3 regions of the Brevibacterium sp. LE-L genome follow, and region 1 is predicted to be linked to each of the others. Evidence: riboswitches for the same ligand, from Rfam matches in the RefSeq annotation. Region 1 holds a riboswitch; each other region holds the start of a gene.

Region 1 (5,207 bases):
TGAGTGCCACGCCGATCTTCGTCAGCGGGTTGCACCGAACCACGAGGGTGCTGCGCATGACGGGAATGAGCTGGCCCGGATCCGGAACGGCCGCCTCGGTGGGGGAGGAGCGCACCCGCACGAGTCGTTTACTCACCGCGATCACCGGCCCTGACCTGGACGTCGGCGGACAGAGTCGTGGCCCCACCACCGTGGTCGCCGAGATCGAGGAGATCGGCCCCGATCGCCTCGAGGAACGCCTGATCGTGACTGACCGCCACGACCGCAGATCCGTGCGCGAGAGCATCGAGGAACATCTCGACCAGTCCCGCCCACGTCAGCGCATCCTGACCGAAGGTCGGCTCGTCGACGATGAGGACTCGCGGTCGAGGTGCCATCATGGCCGCCACCGACAGGCGCCGTTTCTCTCCTCCGGACAGGCTCTGCGGGTGCGTCTGCGAGAGTTCGGCCAGACCGAGTGACACGAGCAGGTCATCCACTCGTGTCGCGATCTCGGCACTCGACCAGCCGGCCAGTCGCGGACCGAGTTCGAGTTCGCCGGCGACGCTGGAAGCGAGGAACTGATGCGCGGGTTCCTGGAAGACCATCCCGATGCGCGGGGCCAACTGAGCAGAAGGCCAGGCGAAGGGGCGGGTGCGTCTGAGTCCGTCACGCAGCTCTGCCTCGGCGTGGACCGCACCGGCGAATTCGGGAATGAGCCCGGCCATGGTCAGTGCTGTCGTCGATTTCCCGGCCCCGTTCGGGCCGACGAGGCCGAGCGCCTGCCCGGCGCGCAGACTCAGATCGAGGCCGGCGACCGCGGGCGCGCGCATCCGCGGTCGCGCAACGCTGAGTTCCTCCGTGCGCAGCAGCACCTCGCCGAGGCGGTCGTCCGCCCGGTCGGACAGGACCCGTGACCGTTCGGGCTCACCATCGGTCCGGCCGGATCCGCTCAGCGACCGGGTACGGTCATCGCGGGATCGTGAGGGATCCTCGGGCACCCAGATCCCGCAGTCGATGAGAACGCTTGAGAGATTCGGATGACCGAAGACCCGACTCGGAGCGCCCTGGGCGAGGATTCCCTGCCGGCCGAGCACGATCACCCGATCGACGTGATCGAGCCACAGCCCCACGCGGTGTTCGACGACGAGCATGGTCGCCTGAGTCTCGGCCTGCACGGCAAGGACGGCATCACGGACGCCGGGCGCGGAAGACGGATCGATATTGGCCGTCGGCTCGTCGAGGACGATGACCTCCGGCGACATCGCATGGATGCCGGCCAGAGCTAGACGCTGCTTCTGCCCGCCGGACAGCGCCGCACTCGGATGCTCGGCGGGCAGGTCGAGTCCCATGGCACGCAGAGACGAGGGAATCCGAGCCTCGATGGTCTCGGCGGGCAGACCGAGGTTCTCCATCCCGAAGGCGACATCGTCGCCGATGCGGGAGAAGATCACCTGCGAATCGGGATCCTGCAGGACCAGTCCGGTGCCGCCTCGGCGAGGATTCGGAGCCTCGCCGCCGACGAGGAGCTCACCGCTGGATTCGCCGGACTCCTCGGGCAGGACGCCGGCGATGGCATGGAGCAGAGTCGACTTGCCGGCCCCCGAGGGGCCGAGGAGGAGGACCTTCTCACCCGCGGCGATGTCGATGTCGAGGGGCCCGACAGCCGGTGTATCGCGATCGGCATGCGTCCACGAGTATCCGCGTGCCGTGATCGGCAGTGCCATCAGCGCAGGCGACCGGAGGCGAACGAGCTCAGCGCCCCGGTGGCTGCGATCGCCCGATACGCGTACCAGGCGCCGATGCCGGAGAGGACGAGGCCGGAGACGATGGCGCACACCGCGTAGATCGCCTGATAGCCGAACTGCCATTCGGCGTTGTACATGATGTTCTCGCTCACAGCCATGAACGCCGCGGCCACGACCCCTGACAGTGCGGTGATCCAGAGCGTGAACCGCCTGTAGCCGAAGGCGGCGAAGACGAGTTCGGCACCGAGGCCCTGAATGAACCCGGACAGCAGCACGGTGGCTCCGAAGTGTGAGCCGAGGACCGCCTCGACGATGGCGGCGATGAGTTCGCACAGGAGCGCGGCTCCGGGCTTGCGGATGATCGCAGCGGCCAAGGGGCCGGCGAGGACCCACAGGCCGGCGATGAGCCCGATCGAGGGCGGGAAGGCCTGGAAGGCGAGTTCGAGGACCTTCCAGCTCAGCGCCAACACCCAGAACACGAGCCCGACGGCGATGCCGAGCACGGCGGTGGTGACATAGTCCACGACCCGCCACTGCTTCGATTTCGGAGCCCTGGTGTGTGCGGTCGCCGCGGCGGAGGTGGTTTTCGGTGTGGTGGTTTTCGGCATTGTGCCTCCTCATACAAGGAGGGGTGAAGAGTCTCGACTTCCTTCGGCGGTCCTAGCCGCATCAGGTTCGAGGGTCTGCAGCTTCTTCTGCACTCTCAGCGCCCCTGACGGCGCTCCCCTGTCGTAGCCACCACTGTACAACAGGGGAGAGCGGGCTCCGGCACGGAGCTGTCCGGTCCGCGGACCCTCAGGTGCCGCTGCGCTGTCAGGTGCCGTTGCTGTCAGCTCGGGACGACCATCACCGTGCCCTCGGCATGATTGAGGACTCCGCGTGAGACGGAGCCGAGCAGGACGCTGCGGAACCGTCCTCGTCCGCGCGTGCCCATCACCGTCAGCTGCGCCCTGGCGCTGATCTCGACGAGCGTCTGCGTGGGGTCACCGACCGGCACCGAGGAGGACACCTCGAGATCCGGGAACTGCTCGGACAGCTGCGCGATCTCTTCCTCCAGTCCGGCAGCGATCTGCTTCTGCCGCCGTCCCGTGACTTCGGAGCTGAGCTCGAGCTCGGGGTACCAGTAGAGCCATTCCTCTCCCGCCGGAAGCACCGCGACGACTTCGAGTGCTGTTCGGCGCAGGGCGGCTTCGGCGGCCGCGGTGACCATGGCGACCCGGCCGGTGTCCGAACCGTCGACGGCCACGACCACCGGTCCGTCCGCCTCGGCGTTCGCGGCATGGTGGGGGACGACGATCGTCGGACAGTGAGCGTGAGCCGGCACGGCGGTGGACACCGAGCCGAGGACGCGGCCCATGAAGCCGCCTCGGCCCCGCGCGCCGAGGATGATGACCTCGGCATCGGTGCTCAGCGCGATGAGCGAGCCGGCCGCATCGCCGGGCACGGTGCGGAAGCTCTTCTCTCCGGGATGATCGCGGAGGAGTTCGACCGCCTCGGCGAGGATCTTCTCCGCTTCCTGCTTCGCTATCGCGTCCTCGGGCTCGCTGGGAATCGACGCCATGTTCGGGTAGATCATCGTCGGCAGCGGATATGCGGTCACGACGGTCAACGTGGTCTTGCGTCGTTCGGCTTCCAGCGCGCCGCAGCGGACCGCGAGACCGGCGAGTTCGGAGCCGTCGAAGCCGACGAGGACGCCGAATTCCCGGTTGAGACCGGACTCGGACGGCCGGGCATCAGCCGGACGTGTTTCGGGGGTGTGGGACTCGGGCATTGGGGACTGGGCAGACATCTCGAACCTCTCCCTCGGGGCCTGGCCAACCCAGACGCCGACGACGGCCCCGACCAGCGGTATCGTCTGCGTCGCCACCAGTCTACCAAGGTTATTCTACGGAATGTAGAAAATGGTGTCTGTGAGAACCGCAGTCTCAGACCGGGAAGCCCAGATGGGTGAGCGCGGCCTTGAGGATGAAATCCTGACCGTGGCAGAGCTCGCTGGTGATGTCGGGGCGCAGGGTCTCCTCGGGGGTCAGCCAGTCGAGACTGAGGGCATCGGCTCGTGGAGTGCACTCGCCGCGGACCTCGAGGACGAAGCACATCGAGATCGCGTGCTGCCGGGGGTCGTGGAGGAGGCCGGAGCCTTCGGTCGGGAAGTATTCGGCGATGTGGAACGGGGAGATCGACGGCGGGATGACCGGCAGCGCCATCGGGCCGAGGTCGTTCTCGGCGTGCCGCATGAGCGCGGAGCGGATCGATTCGTGGAAGCGGATGCGCCCGCCCACGACCTCGCGGCCCAGGGTTCCGTCCTCGAGGCTGCGCAGCAGCAGTCCGATGCGTTCGACGTTGCCGGCCTCGCCGACTCGCACGGGGATCGCGTTGACGTAGGGGATGGGGATCCGTCTGCGCAGGCGGGCGAACTCCGCATCGTCGAACCAGTTCTCATCGAAGTCCAATGCAGTGCGGGTCATGAGGCAATCGTCCCATATCGGGGGTCGGTGCAGAAGAGGCATCGGACCCTGTTGGTGAACCAGCGCACACATCGGGTAAAATATCTTGATGTCGAGATAAATCTCCGACCGGCAGAGATCTGCCGAGTGCCGTGACCTACAGTGGGGTCAGCACCTGACGACCAGTTCCGGTCAAGGACTATGAAGGGGTATCCATGATCAATCATGAAGTCCGCACTCATAAGAGCTCAGAGAACCTGGCTCGCGAAGATCAGCTCGCTTGGAAGATCGCCGAAGTCGCATCCGACTCGACGCCGGTCGACGCAGACGTCACCGAGATGGTCATCAACCGCATCATCGACAACGCCGCCGTGGCAGCCGCCTCGGTGCGCCGCTCCGCTCCGACGCACGCTCGTGAGCAGGCGCAGGCTCATCCGTTCAACCCGGGTGCCAACATCTTCGGTCTGCCCGTGACCGATCGCTTCTCTCCGGAATGGGCCGCTTGGGCCAATGGTGTGGCCGTGCGTGAACTCGACTTCCACGACACGTTCCTCGCTGCCGAATACTCGCACCCCGGCGACAACATCCCGGCCGTCCTCGCGGTCGCCCAGCACAAGGGCATCGGCGGCAAGGACCTCATCAACGGCATCGCCACCGGCTACGAGATCCAGGTCGACCTGGTCAAGGGCATGTGCCTGCACGAGCACAAGATCGACCACGTCGCCCACCTCGGCCCCTCCGCGGCGGCCGGCATCGGCGCGCTGCTCGGCCTGCCCACCGAGGTCACCTTCCAGGCCGTCCAGCAGGCGCTGCACGTGACCACCGCGACCCGTCAGTCGCGCAAGGGCGAGATCTCGTCCTGGAAGGCTCATGCTCCCGCCTTCGCCGGGAAGATGGCCGTCGAGGCCGTCGACCGTGCGATGCGCGGTGAAGGGGCACCGAACCCGATCTACGAAGGCGAAGACGGCTTCATCGCCTGGATCCTCTCCGGCCCCGAGGCCCGCTACACCGTCCCGCTGCCGGGCCAGGGCGAAGC
Region 2 (5,207 bases), 2.1 Mb from region 1:
TTCCTCGACCGTGATCGCCTCGGCTGCCGAGCCGGCCCAGAAGCGTGACTCGTCGCGGTCGACGGTCTTTGCGGCGAGGAAGGACATCGCCTTCGCGTAGCCGTTGAGGTAGATGCCGTCCTGGATGATGTAGTTCGTGAACGCCGTGACGTCGAGGCTGCCGTCGGCGAGCTGGGCGAGGAACGGCAGGTCTTCGATCTGTTCGATGATGGGGCGGACACGGTCCCAGAGCTGAGCGGTCTGGGGTCCGGCAGAGAAATCGACGGTCATGGGAACTCCTATGTACTCGTGTGACGTGCGGTTGTGATTCGTGTTGGTCAGATGGGGTGCCCGACCGTGCGGTGAGCGGTCGGTCAGGAAGGCTGCCCGCGGACGATGTCGACCTGATGGTCGACGGGTCCGTGTGCCCCATCCGAGTCGAGGCTGACCTGCCAGCCCGCGGCCGAGCTGAGAGCCCGGGCGAGGAAATCCAGGGCATTGCTGACAGCATCGCCGAGGAGCTCGGACCCGATCTCGGGGGTGCCGGTCACGGCCGCTCCCGCGCCCCCGTTCGCCGATGCTGCGCGTTCACGGCCGAGGACGGCCACCTCGGCGGTGATTGCGGCCGAGAGGGTGCACCCGGTTCCGTGCGTGTTCGCGGTAGCCACGCGGGGGTGGGTGAACTCGCGGACCGAACCGTCCCGGGTGGCGAGGATGTCGGTGACGTCTCCGTCGCTGCCGTGCCCGCCCTTGAGGAGGACGGCGCCGGGCCCACGTTCGAGCAGGCGAAGCGCCTGGTCACGCATCTGGTCGGGGGTCTGCGCTTCGGGTTCGTCCTCGGACAGGAGCAGGGCCGCCTCGGGGAGGTTGGGAGTGATGAGGTCGGCCACGGGCAGCAGGTGGGTGCGGACCGCGTCGACGGCGTCGGACTCGAGGAGGCGATGGCCCGAGGTCGCGATCATCACCGGGTCGACGGTGTAGAAGCCGAGCAGGCCTTCGGCGGCGCGGGCGACGACGAGGTCGACGAGGGATCGGCCGCCGAGCATCCCGGACTTCGCGGCGTCGACGGGCATGTCTTCGAGCACGGAGTCGAACTGGTCGGCGACGAAGTCATCGTCGATCGGGTAGACCCGAGACACCCCGTGCGTGTTCTGGGCGAGGAGGGCGGTGATGACGCTCGTGCCCAGGGTCTTGCGCGTGGTGAAGGTCTTGAGGTCGGCGTGGATTCCGGCTCCCCCGCTGGGGTCGGTGCCGGCGATGGTCAGCGTGATCGGCGGGCGCGTGCTCATGCCTGGCCGCCGGCGGTGCTGCCTGCGCTGTCCGCGCGGCCGTCGTGATCGCGTCCCGCGAACGCCGACAGCAGGTCTTCGGCGGCGGCCTTCGGATCATCGGCCAGGCAGATCGCCGAGACCACGCAGATCCCGATCAGCCCGCGTCCGCTCAGGTCAGGAGCTCGGTCGGCGGTGATTCCGCCGATCGCCACGGCGGGGATGCCTGCCTCTGCGACCAGTTTGCCGAGGCGGTCGGGTCCGATGCCGTCGGGTGCGTCGGCCTTCGTCGTGGTGTCATAGACCGGACCGATGCCGACGAGGTCGACGACGCCGGTGTCCCGGGCGGCGGCGAATTCGGCGCTGGTGGCGGCCGAGAGACCGATGAGCGGTGCCTCACCCACGACGGCGCGCACCTCGGTGACGGTGGTGTCGGTCTGGCCGACGTGGATGTGGATGGTCTCGCCCTCGTCGATGAGGCGGCGGGCCACCTCAACGCGGTCGTTGAGGACGACGGGCACGATGCGGTCGGTGCCGCGGGTGGCGGTGTCGACGGCGGCGATGACCTGACGGGCGAGCGAATAGAACTCGCCGTCATCGATGTCTTTGTCGCGGACCTGGATGATGCCGACTCCCCCGGCGACCGCGGCCTGGACCGTCTGGGCAACGGTGCGACCGGCCGCCTCACATTGGGCGGAGTCGGTGACGAGGTAGAGGCGGGTGTCGATGCCGACGAAGCGGTCGGTGTCAGCAGCGTTGCGCAGATCGTCGGTGATGTGCGCGGATCCGGCGGTCATGCCCGCGCGCCTTCGTCCGCGGCGAGTGTGTCGAGGCTGACCCTGGCCTGTGCGAGCCGGTCGTCGTCGACGGCGTGGAGTGCGTCGAGGAAGTTCACCGAGTAGCTGCCCGGTCCTTTGGCTCCCTCGGCGGCGTCTTCGCCGGCGACCGCGAAGTGGGCGTGGGCGGCGACGACGGCTTCGAACCTCGCCGAGGCGGCCTCACCGCTCGTGGTGTGTTCCGATGCGTTCACCGCCGAGGCGTCGGCGTCGGGATCGGCGAGTCCACCGCGAGCGGCGGCGAGGTAGGCGGCGGTGACGGCTCCGAGCGAGCAGCCGGTGCCGATGACCAGCGGCATGTATTCGTGGCCGCCGGCGATGCGGGCGACATGGTCGGCGCCGTCGATGTGGGCGACGATCGCGTCCGTGGGTCCGGAGACTGCGACGATCGCCCCGGTTTCTCGGGCCAGCTTCGCGGCGGCGGGAAGGACCGCATCGACGTCATCGGTGGAGTCGACTCCGCGTCCGCCGAGGCCGACTCCGGCCAGCGCGGCGATCTCGGAGGCATTGCCGCGGATGGCGGTCGGGTGGTCGGCGGCGGCACGACGGATGCGGGAGGTGCGGAAGTCGACGGCCCCGACGCTCACCGGATCGAGGACCCAGGGCTTGCTGGCCGCGTTGGCGACGTCGATGGCGGCATCGGCGGCGAGCAGCTGGTGGTTCGAGGCGGTGCCGAAGTTGATGAGGACGCCGCTGGCGATGCCGGCGAACTGCCCGGCGTCGGCTTCGTGGTCGAGCATCGCCGGGGAGGCACCGATGGCCAGGAGCACGTTGGCGCTGAATTGCTGCACGACGGTGTTCGTGATGCATTGGATGAGTGGATTGCTTGCACGCAGTCGCGCATTGGCAGAACGCAGGTCGAAGTCAACCATGACGATCCCTTCGCTAGTATGGCCCAGATCAGGTTCGATGGGTGTTCTCTCAGCCTCGCCGAACTCCGCCTGGACTTCTCGGCCCGAGCGGAACGTCATGAGGCACCCCATGTCATTGGCTTCGACTCTATCAGCCCCGTCGGACACGAGCGACCCCTCAGCCCCGCCCCGGCACCTGCCCACGCCCATTCGTATCGGGTGCCTGTGTCAGTCAGTTCGGTGCGACCACTTCTCCTCAGGCATGCCCGGACCCTTCGAGGCGGTGACGGCGTCAGGTTTCCCACCACAGACATCGCAGCGGATCGAACTATGCACCTCACCCGAGCAGTCATCGTGCCGGTAGATGATCGGCCGCCCGGCAGGGGCTTGCCAACGATCGCCCCAGTCGGTGAACGCGATGAGCACTCCGCGCAGATCACGTCCCTTGTCGGTGAGATGGTATTCGACCCCGCCGGACCCCGAGTTCCGGGACATGATCCCCGCCTCGACGAAGCCATCGAGCCTGGTCGTGAGCACATTGGTCGCCACTCCGAGCCGTTTCTGGAAGTCGCCGAAGCGGGTGACTCCCGCGAACAGCGCATTCCTGATGATCAGCAGGCTCCACCGTTCGCCGACGATCTCGAGCGAGCGCGCAATGGAGCACACTTCGTTGTCATACGTTCTGCCCAGCATGAGAATGATTCTACCTTGATACTTGCATGATGAAAGCAGGCGTGGGATCATCACTTCATCAACTTGTTTGATGCAAGTTGGGATCGGCAGACAACGGCAAAGGAGCCTCGCCATGACCACAGCACATCCCACATCTACGCCCGACGCAATGTCATCGTCGGATTTCACCTTCACCTATGAGGTGCCGCAGTCACCGCAGGAGGTCTACGCCGCCGTGACGAATGTGCGCGGCTGGTGGTCGCAGCGCATCGACGGCGCGACCGACCGCCTCGGCGAATTCGTCTATACGGTGCCGCAGATCCACACCACTCGCGTGCAGGTCACCGAGCTCGTCCCCGGCGAACGCGTCGTCTGGAGGATCCTCGACAATCGTTTCGGAGCGGGTGAGGGCGTCGATGAATGGGCCGGGACGACCGTGCGCTTCGACATCGAGCCGGCCGGCTCCGGTGCCCGGCTGACCTTCACCCATGTGGGGCTGATCCCGATGCTGGCCTGCTATGAGGGCTGCGCACAGGGGTGGACGCGCAATGCCCACGACAGCCTTCACCGGCTCATCACCACGGGCGCGGGAGACCCGATCACTCCGGCAGTCGAAGCGAGTCTGCTCTCCGGCGCCTGACCGCCGGACCATACCCGAGGACGGACGGCTCTCGGCTAACCGCGGCCGACGTACCTCTGGCCGCGGCGGCTGAGTGCGTCGATGACGACGGCGGTGAGCAGGACGAGCGCGGTGATGATCTGCTGCGCATCGGAGTTGAAGCCGATGAGGTAGAGGCCGTTGTTGATGGCGCCGACGACCAGCGCACCGAGCACGGCCGCCCACGCGGTTCCGCGGCCGCCGAAGAGCGAGGTGCCGCCGATGACGGCTGCGGCGATCGCGTTGAGCAGGTCCTGCGTGCTCACCAGCGTCGATCCGGCGTTCGTCGTCACACCGGTTTTGACGAAGCCGAAGAGCGCCGCGAGCACGCCGGCGGCCATGAATACGCTGATGCGCACCCAGGTCACTCGGATGCCGGCACGTCGGGCCGCCTCGACCTTGCCGCCGACGGCGTAGATCGAACGGCCGTAACGGGTCTTGCGCAGCACGAGATCGATGCCGATGGCGATGACCATCATGAGGAAGAACGGCATCGCCAGGCCGAAGTCCTGGTTGACGAGGACGAGGAACCCGAACACGATCGCGGTCAGCAGCACGATGCGCACGATCACCGAGGTCCAGCTCGGAGCGTTGAGTCCCTCGCGGTGACGGCGCAGCTTCGAGTAGATGATGCCTGCTCCGAAGCCGATGATCGCGATCGCCCCGAACACATAGGCCCAGACCGCCGGGAAGTAGTAGCTGGCGAAATCGAAGGCGAAGGTGTCCGACATCGACAGGTTCTTCTGCGTGCCCAGGGTCGTCAGCGTCAGACCGGTGAAGGCGAGCAGACCGGCCAAGGTCACGACGAAGGCCGGGATGCCGACGACGGCGAAGAACCAGCCCTGGATCGCACCGACGACGAGGCCGAGCAGCAGCATGATGATCAGCGCGATCGCCGGCGGCACACCCTGCCTGACCACGAGCACTCCGAGCAGGGAGGCGG
Region 3 (5,207 bases), 1.9 Mb from region 1:
CCTGCGACCAGCAGGTCCAGCTCGGTGAGCAGACCGGAGTTCTCCTCCTGCAGGATCTCCGCCGTCGCCTCCGGATCGGCGATCGAGTCCTCATATCCTCGGGCCAGCGCCTGCACGAAGTCGCGCGCCACATCGGGGTTCTCCTCGAGCCAAGTACCGTTGCCGACGACGATCACCTGATAGGCGTCGGGGAACCCGTAGTCGGTGTAGGCGAAGTTCTTCAGCTCGATCCCGCGCTGCTCAGCCTCGACGCCCTCCACCGCGACGAACGGAACGGTGAAGTCCACGTCCCCCGAATAGAGCGCCTCGTATGCGCTCGTGCCGAGCACGACAGTCTCGAAGTCGCCTTGACCGCCTGCGGCCTGCACGACACCCTGCATGGTGATCGTTTCGGCGGGGTTGTCGAAGCCGCCGAAGACGAGACCGTCGAGGTCTGCGGGGCTAGTGATGTCGTCGCGGTCGCCGAGCACAGCGACCTCGGTCGCCCACGTCTGCTGCACGGCGAGCACCGATGTGAGGTCGGCGCCGGAGGCGATCGACATGGAGGCGGTGTCCTGGAAGCTGATACCGAACTCCGCCTGACCAGCGTCGACGAGCACCTCGGGGTTGCTGTTGTTGAACGGCAGGATCTCGACATCGATGCCGGCGTCTTCGAAGTACCCCTCGTGCAGGGCCACGTACAGGCCAGTATGGTTCACGTTCGGGGTCCAGTCGAGCGCGAAACGCACGGTCGTGCGCTGATCATCGGCCGGGGCATCGTTGTCGGTGCCGGCGCAGCCGGTGAGGACGACGGTGGTGAGCGCGATTGCGCTGGCTGCGGTCAATGCGCGTCGGAATCTGGGTGAGATGGTCACGGTTCTCCATGTTCTGTTCGGGGAATGAGGTTTGGGAATCAGGGGCGGTTCGTGCTCAGCCCCAGGCCCGCACGAATCGGCGCGCGGTCGCCTTGGGGTCTTCGGCGGCGCAGATCGCGGAGACGATGGCAGCCCCTGCGGCGCCGTCGTCGCGCAGCCGGGCGATATCGTCTATACCGATGCCGCCGATCGCGACCGAGGGCACCGACGCCGCGGCCGCCAGGCGTCGAAAGCCGTCGAACCCCAGCGCCGGAGGATGGTCCGGCTTGGTGGCCGTGGGGCGGATCACGCCGATGCCGAGGTAGTCCACAGTGCCTTCGGGTAAATGCGTCACCGCTGCGAGGTGCTCGTCACTGTTCGCTGTCAGGCCGATCACGGCATCGGGGCCGAACTCGTCGCGCGCCGATCGCACGGCGGGGTCACCCTGCCCAAGATGCACCCCGTCGACCGGGATGCCGCGTTCTCTCGCTGCTATCGCGACATCGAGCCGGTCGTTGACCAGCAGCAGCGCGCGGCCCTGGATCGCTTCCGCCAGACGTTCGAGCTCACGCAGATGTGCATCGAAGCCGGCATGCTTGTCGCGCAGCTGTACGGTGCGCACCCCGCCATCGACGGCTGCCCGCACGGTCTCCGCCACGCCCCGTTCACCGCAGAGCGCACGATCGGTCACCAGGTAGATGCCGAGGTTCACGCCCCACCGCCCGGCGCCGTCTCGGCGCGCACCTGCTCCGACGCGCTCACCTCCGCTGCGCTGATCGCGTACAGCGCGTCGAGCAGACGGGCAGCGAACGACCCGGGCCCCGCCGTCTCTGCAGCGGCCCGCTCAGCGGCGATCCCGTACACGACATGCGCAGCAGCCACCGCCTCGACCGGTGAGAACTCACCACGGATGGCAGCGAATGCCGCGATCAGCGCACCCAGCGCGCACCCACCGCCGGTGATCTTCGTCAGCGGCAGATCGCCGTTTGAAACCCGGAGGATGCGCTCACCGTCGGTGACCAGATCCACCGGCCCAGACACCGCCACGACTGTGCGCAGGTCTCTCGCCAACCGCATCGCGATCGGTGCGGCCGCCTCGGTCTCATCCGCACTTTCGACGCCCTTGCCACCCGTTCCGGCCCCCGCGAGCGCGAGGATCTCGGAGGCGTTGCCCCGGATCGCGAACGGGTGCTGGGCGGCGAGCTTCTCGGCGAGAGCTGTCCGGATGGGCAGCGACCCGATCGCGACCGGATCGAGCACCCACGGCGTGCCCGCATCGTTCGCCACGGCGACCGCTTCCTCGGACGCCGCACGCTGCTCCGGGATCGGCGTTCCCAGATTCACCAACAGGCCCCCGGCGACACGGGCGAACGGTCCGGCCTCGCCGACGATGTCGACCATCGCCGGTGCCGCGCCGATGGCCAGCAAGGTGTTCGCGGTGAAGTTCGTGACCACCGAGTTAGTGATGCACTGCACCAACGGGGTCTGCGCCCTCAGCTCACCGAGCAGAACCGCGGATGATGAGACAGACATGAACTCTCGCTTTCTTCCACTGCGAAAGAAAGTCGATCACCATGACGGCACGCCGAAAGCGGACACCTGGATCGGTATCTCGAACGCGCTGAAGTCATCCGGACATTCCCTTCGCCAGTACGAACTGGATCAGGTTCGACGGGTGTGATCTCAGCCGCTGGGTGCGGCACCCCGTGTCACTGCCCACTACCCTAACGCATTCGGCCACAACTGGGAGCACTCCCGTGGAACGCTAGGGCCGCCGATGGTCAGGAGCACGGCAGATCCTGGCGGGGGCTGTCGACGGTGATTCGCCGACACTGAACCAGATCGGTGCAGCCCACGGTGTCAGGGACCATATAGAAAGATCAAATACCAACACGGGCAGCCGACCACGGCCCCATCCTGGTACAAAACCATGCGGTCGGCAGGAGCACGGAGACGCTGAGGACTACCAGCCTCTGAGGGGCTCCGGGTGAGATCGGCCGGCGGCATCGGCGCCCTCCACTCCTGCTGCACGGAACCCGCACCTCCGTCAGTACACGAAAAAAGCGGCGGGAGTGAACGCAAGACCTCGGATAAACGTTCCCTCGCAAAGAGCCAGCGACCGATGAGCAGCACAAATCCTCGGTAGACTGGTGTGACGTGACACGGGGTGCTGCACGGGATCTGCGGCTGAGATCACACCCGTCGAACCTGCTCTAGTTCGAACTAGCGAAGGAATGTCCAAGTGAGTGCTTCCACCTCTCCGTCCCGTCCGATCGTCGCGACGATCGCAGCAGTCATCCGTGGCGGCGACGTGCTGCTGGTGCGTCGCGCGAACCCGCCAGATGTCGGGCGGTGGGGCTTCCCTGGGGGGAAAATCGAAACCGGCGAAACAATTCAGCAAGCCGCCCTACGCGAGTTGCATGAGGAAACCGGCGTGCACGGTGAGGCACGCGAGGTGTTCACCGCTGTCGATGCCTTCCATCACGACGACTCCGGCACCCTCCTCCAGCACTTCGTCCTCGTCGCGGTGCGGTGCGACTGGCGAACCGGGGTACCCGTGGCAGCTGATGACGCGCTGGAAGCACGCTGGTTTTCAATCGAAGACCTCGAACACGGAGACCTTGCACTCAGTCTTGATGTGCGCGAAGTTGCCGAGACTGCCTTCCGGCTCGCGCAAAGCTCTTGAACTATCTCAATACGTTTGAATGATACCGAACGACGGAAAGAGGACAACTACTTTTGGAACCGCACGGGGTTCCTGGTAGATGCAGTGCGACACAATGCGGGTTCTGTCAGTTGATCGTTTCGTGACGATCCCAGAAGTCTCGCAGTCGCATAGCGAGAGATTCAGGGCGTTCTTCCGGTACGAAATGCCCGCAGTTCTCGATGATGCCACCTTCAAGTGGCGCGTAGCGTCGGTTGGTACGGATAGTCCACGTACCTGGTACTGGTGCTCGGTGGGAGTGGTACTGGCCCCGAGCGTGTGCTCGGGGCCGGCACCTGTCGTCCTGGCGGCTACTCCCAGTAGCCGTCGTCGGCGCGGGCTTGCTCGTGGCGGAGCCTGCGCATGTCGATCTGGCCGAGGCTGATCTTTCGGGCCTGGTTCGACAGCCGGTTCACGATCGAGTCCGCAGCGACTCGGTCCGGCAGTTCGGCCACCCAGTGCGCTGGCCCCGTCTGCGAGGCGATCATCGTTGGCAGCCGGTGTTCCCGGTTCGCCAGCACTGCGAACAGATCGCTGGCAGCGTCGCTGTCGATCCCGACGGTGAGGAAATCGTCGATCACGAGTAGATCCGTGTGCGAGAGGTCGTTGAGCAGCTTCTGGTGGGCGATACCGTCCCCGCGGGCGATCACCAACCTCCTGGCCAGGTCGTCCATCCGGGCGTAGACGACGGAGTGGCCGTTGTGACACGCCGCGATGCCGAGCGCGCACGCCAGATAGGTCTTCCCACCGCCGGTCGGTGAGGTGATCAGCAGGTTGGTGGGATCTGCTCGCCAGTCGTGTGCGGCGTAGCGACGCATCCGCACCGGGGTGATGCCACGATCCTCGCGGTAGTCGATCTCCGCGATCGATGCCTGCGGGAGGGGGAAGCCGGCGGCACGGATGAGCTTGTCGACCTTGTGGATCCGGCGCTGCTCGAGTGCGTCGTCGGTAGCGGTGAGAAAGATCTGCTCCGGGGTGAGCGTGTCGTTGGCTTCGTCGTCGATGAGTTCTTCGAACCGGGTCGCGATATGCGTGACCCGCAGCTGGCGGAACTTGTCGTAATCGATGCTCGTGAACGTCACCGGGCCTCCTCCCCTCCGGTCTCGTAGTGAGACGCGTCGCGCACGTACACATCGGGTCCATTCGGTGCGCTGGCTGCGCGTTTGCGTGTGGACGCGGCCGGGATCGGCGCCCTGGGTTTCTTCTGGTCGCTGTCGATCGCAGCCATGATGCGCTTCAGCGTCGTGTAGGTGGCGTACCCGCCCCGGTTGACGAGTTCCTGGCAGGCGGCCTCGAGCCGCTGCCGGTTCTGCTTTCCGAGTCCGCTCAGGATGTTCTGGCAGTCGAGATATCCCTGCGCCTCGATCGTCTGCCGGTCGAGGACCTGCTCGATCACCGTCACGGTCGCCGGGCCGGCGCTGCGGGCACGATCGGTAAACCAGCGCCTCGACCACAGGCCGTCGATGCCCTGATGCTGCTTGGGCACATGCTCGGGAAGCGTCGAGTACCGGCCCTTGCGGCCCCACAGTCTGGGGTGCTCACACACGATCGCGGTGCCGTCGAACACCGTCACCCGCGACGACGTCAGCCGGACCCGCAACAGTCGCCCGGCTAGCTGATAGGGCACGGAGTAGCGCTGGGAATCGGCGGTGACGTGGTAGTTCCGCCCT

Evidence for each region. A riboswitch is a leader RNA that binds a small molecule or an ion and turns the genes downstream of it on or off. The one in region 1 is predicted to bind thiamine pyrophosphate.
Region 2: linked by a shared signal. The riboswitch ahead of thiM (hydroxyethylthiazole kinase) and the one ahead of ACQE2J_RS15130 (ECF transporter S component) in region 1 are both predicted to bind thiamine pyrophosphate.
Region 3: linked by a shared signal. The riboswitch ahead of ACQE2J_RS06230 (NUDIX hydrolase) and the one ahead of ACQE2J_RS15130 (ECF transporter S component) in region 1 are both predicted to bind thiamine pyrophosphate.

The regions. Positions count from the first base shown of each region.
Region 1 covers NZ_CP189759.1:3,313,698-3,318,904, reverse strand. Annotated here, with positions in the region: gene ACQE2J_RS15140 (energy-coupling factor transporter transmembrane component T family protein) at 1-136, opposite strand, end outside; gene ACQE2J_RS15135 (ABC transporter ATP-binding protein) at 129-1,706, opposite strand; gene ACQE2J_RS15130 (ECF transporter S component) at 1,706-2,335, opposite strand; TPP riboswitch at 2,357-2,465, opposite strand; gene ACQE2J_RS15125 (universal stress protein) at 2,557-3,516, opposite strand; gene ACQE2J_RS15120 (DUF4916 domain-containing protein) at 3,653-4,192, opposite strand; gene ACQE2J_RS15115 (MmgE/PrpD family protein) at 4,387-5,207, shown strand, end outside.
Region 2 covers NZ_CP189759.1:1,256,457-1,261,663, reverse strand. Annotated here, with positions in the region: gene ACQE2J_RS05655 (TenA family protein) at 1-270, opposite strand, end outside; gene thiD (bifunctional hydroxymethylpyrimidine kinase/phosphomethylpyrimidine kinase) at 354-1,268, opposite strand; gene thiE (thiamine phosphate synthase) at 1,265-2,044, opposite strand; gene thiM (hydroxyethylthiazole kinase) at 2,041-2,955, opposite strand; TPP riboswitch at 2,943-3,075, opposite strand; gene ACQE2J_RS05635 (winged helix-turn-helix transcriptional regulator) at 3,163-3,627, opposite strand; gene ACQE2J_RS05630 (SRPBCC family protein) at 3,740-4,246, shown strand; gene ACQE2J_RS05625 (sugar ABC transporter permease) at 4,282-5,207, opposite strand, start outside.
Region 3 covers NZ_CP189759.1:1,389,936-1,395,142, reverse strand. Annotated here, with positions in the region: gene ACQE2J_RS06245 (ABC transporter substrate-binding protein) at 1-854, opposite strand, end outside; gene thiE (thiamine phosphate synthase) at 910-1,545, opposite strand; gene thiM (hydroxyethylthiazole kinase) at 1,542-2,366, opposite strand; TPP riboswitch at 2,455-2,550, opposite strand; TPP riboswitch at 2,987-3,085, shown strand; gene ACQE2J_RS06230 (NUDIX hydrolase) at 3,076-3,519, shown strand; gene ACQE2J_RS06225 (ATP-binding protein) at 3,849-4,619, opposite strand; gene istA (IS21 family transposase) at 4,616-5,207, opposite strand, start outside.